2 regions of the Vibrio sp. JZG10 genome follow, and region 1 is predicted to be linked to the other one. Evidence: predicted binding sites of a transcription regulator. Region 1 holds the regulator's gene; the other holds the start of a gene.
The links. Region 1 encodes PurR, which represses purine synthesis genes. Its sites were predicted from a motif close to TNANGNAAACGTTTNCNTNA; they were not measured.
Positions count from the first base shown of each region.

Region 1 (5,025 bases):
TGTGGTCAGCGCTTCTTGTTGGGCTTTTGCATTTTCCAACGTTAAATACTGACTAAAGTTAACGCCTAAAAAGATAATGATCGCGACCAGTATTAGGCCTAATATCAGTTTCTTATTCATATTTATGATTCCAATTTGGGATATATGTAATAAGACAGAAGGAAAGTCGAAAAAATTTCACAAAAAAACCGCAGATTAGACTGCGGTTTTACAAGATAGTTTTTAAGGCCGACTTTTATTGGAGGCCGTTCATCAACTCATCTCGGCGAGCTTGAGGTACAACGCTCCAATGAGTACCGTTAATAGCCCCTTCTAGTGCCCATAACAGCTCAATGTTGACGGTTGCAGAGTGCGTATCTCTTATCGCTTTATAAGCGTTAAGTGCACCTTCCTCTTCCAGTTTTTCTACTGACTCAATGCCTGCTTTTTTCAGCATGCGTTCAGTCGCCAGTCGTAAGTTAGGCAAATCTTTTAAGCGATTAGGCTTTGTAGTTGCCTGCTGTTCTTTTTCAAGCTTTGCCTTTTTCAACGATTGGTTAGCTACTTCGATTAAGCGTTCGCTAGACTCCCATAAATCGTTGGAAATTGCGTAGTACTTTGTAACGACTGGGAAGCCACGTTTTTTATAAACGTAAGGCTTTAGCCCTTGTTTCTCGAAGTCAGATGAAGTTTGTTGGTCTGCTCTTATATGAAGCTGATTATTTACAACTAGTGCAAACATTGTTTCATCAGCGAATAGTCCGAAGCCACCAAACATTGAGCGCGACTTGATATTACCAAGTGCCTCAAATAGCTTCATAGAGTCTTTGAGTATCGGTTTATCCATGTTTTGTTATCTCGGTGTAATTAATATTACGCCACCAAAAGTCAGGTCCGAGAGAGTAGCAAACATGCGCAAAAGCAATGTCATTACAGGGTAAAGTCATCGCTTGCACACTTGCCATCGGTAACCCCGCTACCTTCCATATAGTACTATGGTTCAGGCCGGAGGCTTTGCGTCCCACCCTTTCGAATGGTTTGCCCTGTGCGTGACAGAGTGAGCATACTTCGTATATTGAATTAACATCACGTTTTACCCGTAAAAGTGTGATTTTGGTTCAATAAAAAGTGTCGACAAGCGCATGTTTGTGCATATTTGAGAATAAGGCGGGATGATCTCGAGGTTGTGAGGGAGTGTGATTTACCTACATATAAAACAGAGACTTAGAGATTCGAGGCTTTTTGTCTAACAAACCTAAGTCAGGGAAAAGTTATTTAGAGATAAAAAATAAGCGCCCTTTTAGAGCGCTTATTTGACATCGTTATATTTGGCGAATTTTAGTTCATTTTCTTCACGGTGTTTCGAATTACAAGCTCAGGTCGCATTTCGAAAATTCGCTTTTCGTGTTCTTTATCTTTGATTCGCTCAAGTAGGATCTCGAACGCATTTTTACCCACACGACGTTTAGGTTGGTGGATAGTTGTTAACGGTGGAGAGAAGTATTCCGCAAGCTCGATGTTGTCGTAGCCGATCACTGAAATATCATCAGGAACTTTGATGCCGTTTTGTTGTAGGCGGCTCATTAGGCCCAGAGCCATTGTGTCGTTAAAGCAGAATACCGCTGTCGGACGTTTGTCCATTGCTGTAATTTTATCTGCGACTAATACGGCCGTATCACATTCAAAGTTACCTTCAAGGATCCAATCTTCATTTACAGTTAGGTTTGCTTCGCTCATCGCGCGACGGAAACCTGCAATGCGCTCTTGGCAAGCAAGTTTTTCAAAGTGACCGCTTAGACAAGCAATATCAGTATGGCCATTGTCGATCAGATGTTTGGTTGCGATGTAGCCACCTTCTTCTGAGTTATCCATGATCTTGTCCGCTTGTGAGCTTTCTGGACCCCAATCCATGACCACTTTAGGAATGTCGGCATGACGGTCAAGCATCTCTTTAAGCTCTTCGGTTAAGTCAGAACACATCACTAGGATGCCATCAACACGTTTTTCAGCCAGCATACGGATGTAATCGCGTTGTTTTTCGTAAATCCCACCCGTATTACACAGAATCAGAGTGTAGCCTTGGCGGTAACAGTAGCTCTCAACCCCGTCAATCACTTCTGAGAAGAATAGGTTGGTTGACTGCGTTACTAACATGCCAATCGTACGAGTTGAGTTGCACTTTAGGCTGCGTGCAACAGCACTTGGCGCGTAATTCAACTCGTCCACGGCTTTCATTACTTTTTCTTGCGTTGCTTCTGCAACGAAACGCGTTTTATTGATAACGTGCGAAACTGTCGTAGTGGAAACGCCGGCTAAGCGAGCAACGTCTTTTATAGTGGCCATAAATGGTGTCCTGTATCGAGCTACTGAAATATGTCGTGTTGGATGTACCTGATGCTCTAATGGTTTACACCCAGCAATCTAAGGTTGGCGCTAAGTGTTTCGGCAGCGGTTGGTCCAAGCACGACAAAAGGGTACGTAGCAGCATCGGTCGATGAATTTTATCTTTTTTCTATCTGATTAGAAATTGCCATCAACCTGTTAAAAAACACAAAAACCGCTATATTTCAGCGGTTTACATATAAATCATATTTAATCGTTTGCGCTCACATTTTAGCCCTATGTGGACTGACTAGCAATGTTTTCAGCAAGAGATTTGTGTATTTGAAGTCACATTTTGACTGCTAAATAACCAAGCGTCTTTGAGCTAAGTTAAGGCAAACGAATAATATACCCAACTTACTTACATTCAGTTATTTCAGGTATACAGGAAGCCCGATAGGCGGGCTCCTTAAAAATAGGCGGCAATTATTCACCAAGAAGGTAAGCGCTGTCTAGTTTACAAAATGCAACTAATAGTTTCGCGACGCTCGAGTAGAACCCAAATTCGTCGAATTGTTTACATTTGTCTGCAAACTGAGGTAACCAAGACATCAACTGTTGCTGGATAAAGTCGTTTTGTTTAACGAAGGCTTCTTCCATGTGTTTTTCTTGCTCAAGTTCGTTTGAGCGGATGATCATGTTGCCGAGAAAGTCTAGTTCAACGGCTAAGTGGTCCGCTGGCTCTTTTAGATTTTCATCTACTTGAACGCCAAATTCTGCCATCAACTTTTCCATTTCCTCGGCGGGCTTGTCATTCAGCAAACCTGATTCACCGATGTACATCGATGCGTAAGGAAGAGCGCCGTATTTTTCTGTCTTCAAAAACAGTTCACAAAAGTCAGCAGCAAGCTCCAATTGAGCGTCTTCACGATCTTGCAATCGGTTTAGCGCATCAACTAGGCTATCAACGGCTGGTTTCAGCGACTCATTTTCACCTAAACCTGCTAGAAAACTGCGAATTTCAACACTGTGGTAGGCTTCCAGCTCTTTCTCTGTTAGCTCTTTTGCGAACAAGCTCGAAAACCACCAGTAAATTTCAGCGCGTTTTTCATTAAAAGCTTTCACTTCTTGCATCTTGGGCTCCTGAATGATGCTTCAAGTTGTGCATCACAAAGTCAATTAGGGATATCCCCTAAGTGTAATCAATTAAAATGAATAGCAGTAACTATAATTATTATGTTTTATGGTCAAAAATTAACGTTTATTAATAGCGATGGGTAAGCTTGTTTTGAATCAATAAAAACGCTAAATCTTGCTTTTTAATGTATCTATGACTAGAAATGTTACTAGTTATGAATAGAATACGTCTTGGATAATAAGAAGACAGAAAAGTGGTGTAAATGAGCTATCACGTATTAGTCGTAGAAGATGATGTTGTAACTCGTAGTAAGCTTGCGGGATATTTCCAAAATGAGGGTTACCAAGTCAGCGAAGCAGAGAGTGGCGCAGAAATGCGTGAGGTCCTGCAAGCGGGTGATGTAGACCTAATCATGCTGGATATCAACCTGCCGGGTGAAGACGGCCTGATGCTTACTCGTGAATTACGTAGCCAATCGGATATTGGTATCATATTAGTAACAGGACGCACGGATAGCATTGATAAAATCGTAGGCCTAGAAATGGGCGCTGACGATTATGTGACAAAACCTTTTGAACTGAGGGAATTGTTGGTTCGCGTTAAAAACTTGCTGTGGCGTATTTCAGCAGCGCGTAGCGGTAGCGCGAAAGCGAACGAAACCAGTGAAGAACATATTGTACGTTTTGGAGAGTGGACATTCGACATTCAACGTCGTGCGCTGAGCCGTAACGGCGAACCCGTAAAATTGACCAAAGCAGAATACGAACTTTTGGTGGCGTTATCGTCTTACCCTAACCAGGTGTTAAGTCGCGAGCGTATTTTGAATATGATCAGCCACCGAGTTGATGCTCCCAATGATCGTACTATTGATGTTCTTATTCGACGTATGCGCGCAAAAATGGAGTTTGATCCAAAGAACCCACAAATTTTTGTGACGGTGCACGGCGAAGGCTATATGTTTGCTGGTGATTAAACTGAACAAACCTAAGTCTTAAAAAAGAAAAAGGAGAGCTTCGGCTCTCCTTTTTTGTGGTTTCAAGATAGTACTACTTTGCTTCAACCATTGGTGTTTGGCCGACAGTATCACGCAACCTTTGCCAAATGCTGCCCAAGTACTCATGCCAATAAAGCTCTGTTTGTTCTAAGTAACGCGCTTTAGGTGAGTATTTATCCCAAGGTTGACTGATTTCGCTAATAGCTAAGAAGTTGGTCGGGGCTGGGATTGGTTTAATGCCTGCTGCGTTGAACTCATACAATGCACGGCTCATGTGGCTCGCAGAAGTGACTAACACAATCTCCTTTTGTTGAACGAATGCAGCCGCTTGACGCGCCTCTTCCCACGTATCTTTCGCATCTTCTAATAAAATGATATCGGATTTCGCGACTCCCAACGCAAGGGCAACGTTCGCCATCATTCTTGCGTGGCTAATTTCAGATCCGCCAGCATAGCCAGATAAAATTAATTTAGCACCTGGATACATTCTTAAAATACGAATGCCTTCAGTTAAGCGCATTAATGCTGCACGGCTTAACTGCGAGGTGGGTGGAATTTCGTCATCGATAACATGACCATTCCCTAAAACCAT
Region 1 covers NZ_JBSUGE010000001.1:561,250-566,274, reverse strand. Annotated here, with positions in the region: gene ACWYVB_RS02570 (TVP38/TMEM64 family protein) at 1-120, opposite strand, end outside; gene ACWYVB_RS02565 (TfoX/Sxy family DNA transformation protein) at 236-826, opposite strand; cyclic di-GMP riboswitch class I at 943-1,032, opposite strand; gene purR (HTH-type transcriptional repressor PurR) at 1,318-2,322, opposite strand; gene torD (molecular chaperone TorD) at 2,788-3,435, opposite strand; gene torR (two-component system response regulator TorR) at 3,702-4,412, shown strand; gene elyC (envelope biogenesis factor ElyC) at 4,486-5,025, opposite strand, start outside.

Region 2 (5,025 bases), on a different contig from region 1:
GCACCCGTTTAGGTGCTACCGTTCAGACATATTATTGGGATTAGTACGCTGCTGGATCAGCAGTTTCGTCTGTCACTTCTAATGTATTTAGTAGGTTAGTTAGCAGGCTAGACGCACCGAAACGGTAGTGACGGGCATCAACCCAGTTGTCACCTAGGATTTCGTCAGCCATTGCTAGGTATGCAGCTGCGTCTTCAGCAGTGCGCACACCACCTGCTGGTTTGAAACCAACAGTTTCTGCAACACCCATGTCGCGAATAACTTCAAGCATCATGCGTGCGTATTCTGGTGTTGCGTTTACTGGCACTTTACCAGTTGAAGTTTTAATGAAGTCAGCACCTGCTTCAATACAGATTTGAGATGCTTTCTTGATTAGTGCTTCTTCTTTTAGTTCACCCGTTTCGATGATCACTTTAAGAAGAATATCACCACAAGCCTCTTTACATTGCTTAACTAGTTCGAAGCCTACTTTCTCATCACCCGCCATTAGCGCGCGGTATGGGAAAACAACGTCAACTTCGTCTGCACCGTAAGCAACCGCCGCTTTTGTTTCAGCAACAGCGATTTCGATGTCGTCGTTACCGTGTGGGAAGTTCGTTACTGTTGCAATGCGAACCTCTGGCGTACCTTGCTCACGAAGTGTCTTCTTAGCAATAGGAATAAAGCGAGGGTAAATACAAATTGCAGCTGTGTTGCCTACTGCTGTTTTCGCGTCATGACATAATGAAATCACTTTTGCATCAGTGTCATCGTCATTCAACGTAGTTAGGTCCATAAGTTTAAGTGCACGTAGCGCTGCTGCTTTTAAATCGCTCATTTCTATCTCCGATCAATATTCAAAAAATTCACTACTCAGCCTTACATCACGTCTCTAACTATAATCAACAAGTCGAGACAATGTGAGTAAATGGCTAAACAGTCTATTAATGAACGGACTTGGTTCCCTGAAGACTCGGCATATACAGCGAAAATTTCATATGCCAATTGCTATCCTTGTCACCGCACAGTACCAGTTTGGCCTATGGCACAACAATCTATGATTGCGGTGTCTTTAATATCACATCACACAGCAAAACGCCTATTAGATCTGATATTGCTGGGCAAGTCATTTGCCCATCGATTATGTAATATTCATTACGTGATTAAGTATCAACCTTAACCACTATCCTGTGATTAATACATTATAGAGTTTCACCGCAAAACTGTAGCACCAAATAGAGCGCAAACGGTTTGTATCTCAAAATTTCCTAGCCCCTATTCCATCGGCTGCGTAACTCATAGACTGAGGTCGGCACCCGGTGAGATTTTGGAGCCCGAAAAACGAAAAATGCCCCGCAGCAATCTCTTGCTACAGGGCATGATGTAAAACGGCGTCTATATATTAAGAACCGATTCTAATTATAGTGCTGCAAGGCTTAAGCAGAAGCCTGCAATTGTCGCTGCCATAAGGTTAGACAACGTACCTGCAAGAACAGCTTTAACACCCATGCGAGCGATGTCACTACGACGGTTTGGTGCAAGGCTACCTAGACCACCAAGTAGAATCGCGATAGAAGAAAGGTTCGCGAAACCACATAGTGCGAATGAGATGATAGCTGTTGTCTTCTCAGACATTACTTCACCAGTTGCCGCGATTACTTGAGCGTTTTCACCTAGGTATGGTGTGAAGTTCAAGTAAGCAACGAATTCGTTCACTACGATTTTCTGACCGATGAATGAACCAGCAGTTACTGCTTCAGCCCATGGAACACCGATTAGGAATGCTAGTGGAGAGAATGCGTAACCTAGGATTAGCTCTAGCGTTAGTTCTGGCATGCCGAACCAACCACCGATGCCACCTAGCATACCGTTGATCAGCGCGATTAGACCAACGAATGCGATTAGCATTGCACCTACGTTAAGCGCAAGTTGTAGACCAGAAGCCGCACCGCCCGCTGCTGCGTCGATTACGTTTACTGGTTTGTCGTCGCCGCCGTCCATCGCTTCTTCGATACTTTCGTGAGGCTGGTCAGTCTCTGGGTGAAGGATTTTAGCGAATAGTAGACCACCTGGTGCCGCCATGAATGATGCTGCTACTAGGTACTCTAGTGGAACACCCATTGAAGCGTAGCCCGCTAGTACACCACCAGCAACAGAAGCTAGACCACCACACATTACCGCGAATAGCTCTGATTGAGTCATTTTTGGAACGAATGGACGAACAACTAGAGGTGCTTCTGTTTGACCTACGAAAATGTTTGCTGCTGCTGACATTGATTCCGCACGTGAAGTGCCCAGCGCTTTTTGTAGTGCGCCACCAAGAATCTTGATAACCCATTGCATAACGCCAATGTAGTAAAGAACTGAAATCAGTGCAGAGAAGAAGATCAGTGTAGGAAGAACACGGAATGCGAAGATGAAACCGCCGCCGCCGAATACTTCGAACATCTTGTCAGAAACAAGACCACCGAACAGGAATGATGAACCATCGTTACCGTAGTTGATAACGTTAGAAACACCTGAAGAGAAACCGTTTAGTAGATCACGGCCCCAAGGTACATACAGAACAAATGCACCTAATGCGAATTGGATAGCGAATGCGCCACCCACAGTTCTTAGATTGATAGCTTTTCGGTTATTAGAAAATGCCACTGCAATCGCAAGAAGCACTACCATACCGATTAGGCTCATAAACAGGCTCATAGTTTATGACTTCCTTATAAGTTATTTATTGGCGTGTTACAAAATGGAGCTATAAAGCGGGAGCAATTATACTCATGCAGAATCAATTAAAGTAATGCCAGCCTCACACTTTCCTATAAGATTCATGATTGATTCAGCCAGCTTTGTGAGTTAATTCACAATAAGCAGGAAAACGTTTTCTATTTCAAACCACATCTTTAGATTTTATTCACATATCGAGAAAGCAAAATTGCTATTTTTCCATAACTGAGAGGCAATCGATTGCTTTGAGCCGTTATGCAACTCTACGAGCTCATTAAAGACATGAATGAGTTTGGCTGGGTGATTCGACTCCCCTTGATATCCAAGTATAGGCATATCCGGTGCATCTGTTTCGATCACGAGATGTTTGAGTGGTAATTTTTGAATTGCGTCGCGCGTTTTCTTCGCTCTTGGGTAGGTGATGGTTCCTCCTACACCGATAAAAAAACCTATTTTGACCCACTCCATTGCTTGCTGATAACTCCCAGAGAAAGCATGTAGCACACCTCCCCGAGGGAGCTTCGCCGCTTTAACCATTTGAATAAGGCGATTGTGCGCTTTTCGGCTGTGTAAAATAACTGGGAGTTCGAAGCGTCTAGCCAGTTCAAATTGAACTTCAAGTGTCTTTTCTTGCAACTGTGGGTCAACATCAATGGCAAAATCTAGCCCACACTCTCCTATTGCCACGCACTGGGGAACATTTTGTTTTAGATAATGTTCCAATTCAGCAAAGTGCTGCTCGACGTTATCTTCAAGAAAATACGGATGAAACCCAAGGGCGTAATACAAATTGGCATGTTGATCTGCCAAGGTTTGAATACGAGCCCAGTTTTGAGGTCCCACTGAAGGAATCAGAATTCTTGTCACACCTTGCGTTTGAGCTAGCTGAAGTTGATGTGCAAAGTCACCTTGGAATACATCAAAGTCAAAGTGACAATGGGTATCAAAGAGCTTCATCTTGAGACTTTTTATCTGTACCGACAAACTGAGAATCAGAAAATAGCAGAGCTTCACTGTTCTCTTCATTTTGATGGGCAGGATCTTTTCGATACGGAACGCAGCTGCGTTTTTGATCGGGGGTTAGCCCCATCTCCTTGCACCAGTCGTCGTAACGCTTCAATCCTCGTTTAAACCAGTTCATATCTCATCCTTATAAAAAACGCCCTTGGCTAAGTTTATAGCCAAGGGCGTTTTAAAATCTAGTTTGCGTTAAAGCTTACCCAAACCGCTTTTTGATTAGTGCTCACGCGTCGCACGGAAATCAATATCAGGGAAACGCTCTTTCGCCAAGTTTAAGTTAACCATTGTTGGCGCAATATACGTTAAGTTATCACCACCATCCAATGCTAAATTTGCTTGGTTCTTACGTTGGAACTCATCCAGTTTCTTCGCATCATCACACTCAACCCAACGCGCAGTTGCAACGTTGATGCCTTCATAAATCGCTTCAACGTTATATTCAGACTTCAAACGAGCCACAACAACATCGAACTGAAGTACACCAACGGCACCAACGATCAGATCGTTGTTTTGTAGTGGACGGAATACCTGTACCGCACCTTCTTCTGATAGTTGCACCAAGCCTTTTAGTAGCTGTTTCTGCTTTAGTGGATCTTTCAGGCGAATACGACGGAACAGTTCCGGGGCGAAGTTCGGAATACCAGAGAACTTCAGTGACTCACCTTGAGTAAAGGTATCACCAATCTGGATAGTACCGTGGTTATGCAGACCAATGATATCACCCGCGTAAGCGTGTTCTGCACGTGAACGGTCACCCGCCATAAAGGTTACTGCATCAGAGATACTCACCTGCTTGCCAAGACGAACGTGGTTCATCTTCATACCCTGCGTGTAAGTACCCGATACAATACGCATGAATGCGATACGGTCACGGTGTTTCGGGTCCATGTTTGCTTGGATCTTGAATACGAAACCAGAGAACTTCTCTTCTGTCGCTTCAACTTCACGCTCAACCGCTTGACGCGTTTTCGGTGCTGGTGCCCACTCTGTTAGACCGTCTAGCATGTGGTCTACACCGAAGTTACCTAATGCGGTACCGAAGTAAACTGGCGTCAGGTCACCTGTTAAGAACATTTCCAAATCAAACTCAGGGCAAGCACCCATAACAAGCTCAAGCTCTTCTCGAACACTTTCCGCAAGGCCTGCACCGACTTTTTCATCAAGCTCTGGGTTATCTAGACCTTTGATGATTCGAACTTCTTGAATCTCATGACCGTGACCAGATTCGTATAAAATCGTTTCATCACGGTGAATGTGGTACACACCTTTAAACTCTTTACCACAGCCGATTGGCCACGTGAT
Region 2 covers NZ_JBSUGE010000009.1:28,516-33,540, forward strand. Annotated here, with positions in the region: gene deoC (deoxyribose-phosphate aldolase) at 41-817, opposite strand; gene ACWYVB_RS11820 (NupC/NupG family nucleoside CNT transporter) at 1,399-2,682, opposite strand; gene ACWYVB_RS11825 (TatD family hydrolase) at 2,887-3,660, opposite strand; gene ACWYVB_RS11830 (DUF5363 family protein) at 3,647-3,844, opposite strand; gene prfC (peptide chain release factor 3) at 3,940-5,025, opposite strand, start outside.
Region 2: ACWYVB_RS11820 (NupC/NupG family nucleoside CNT transporter) is a predicted target of PurR. The motif match lies at 2,847-2,866, and genes of this name have one in related genera.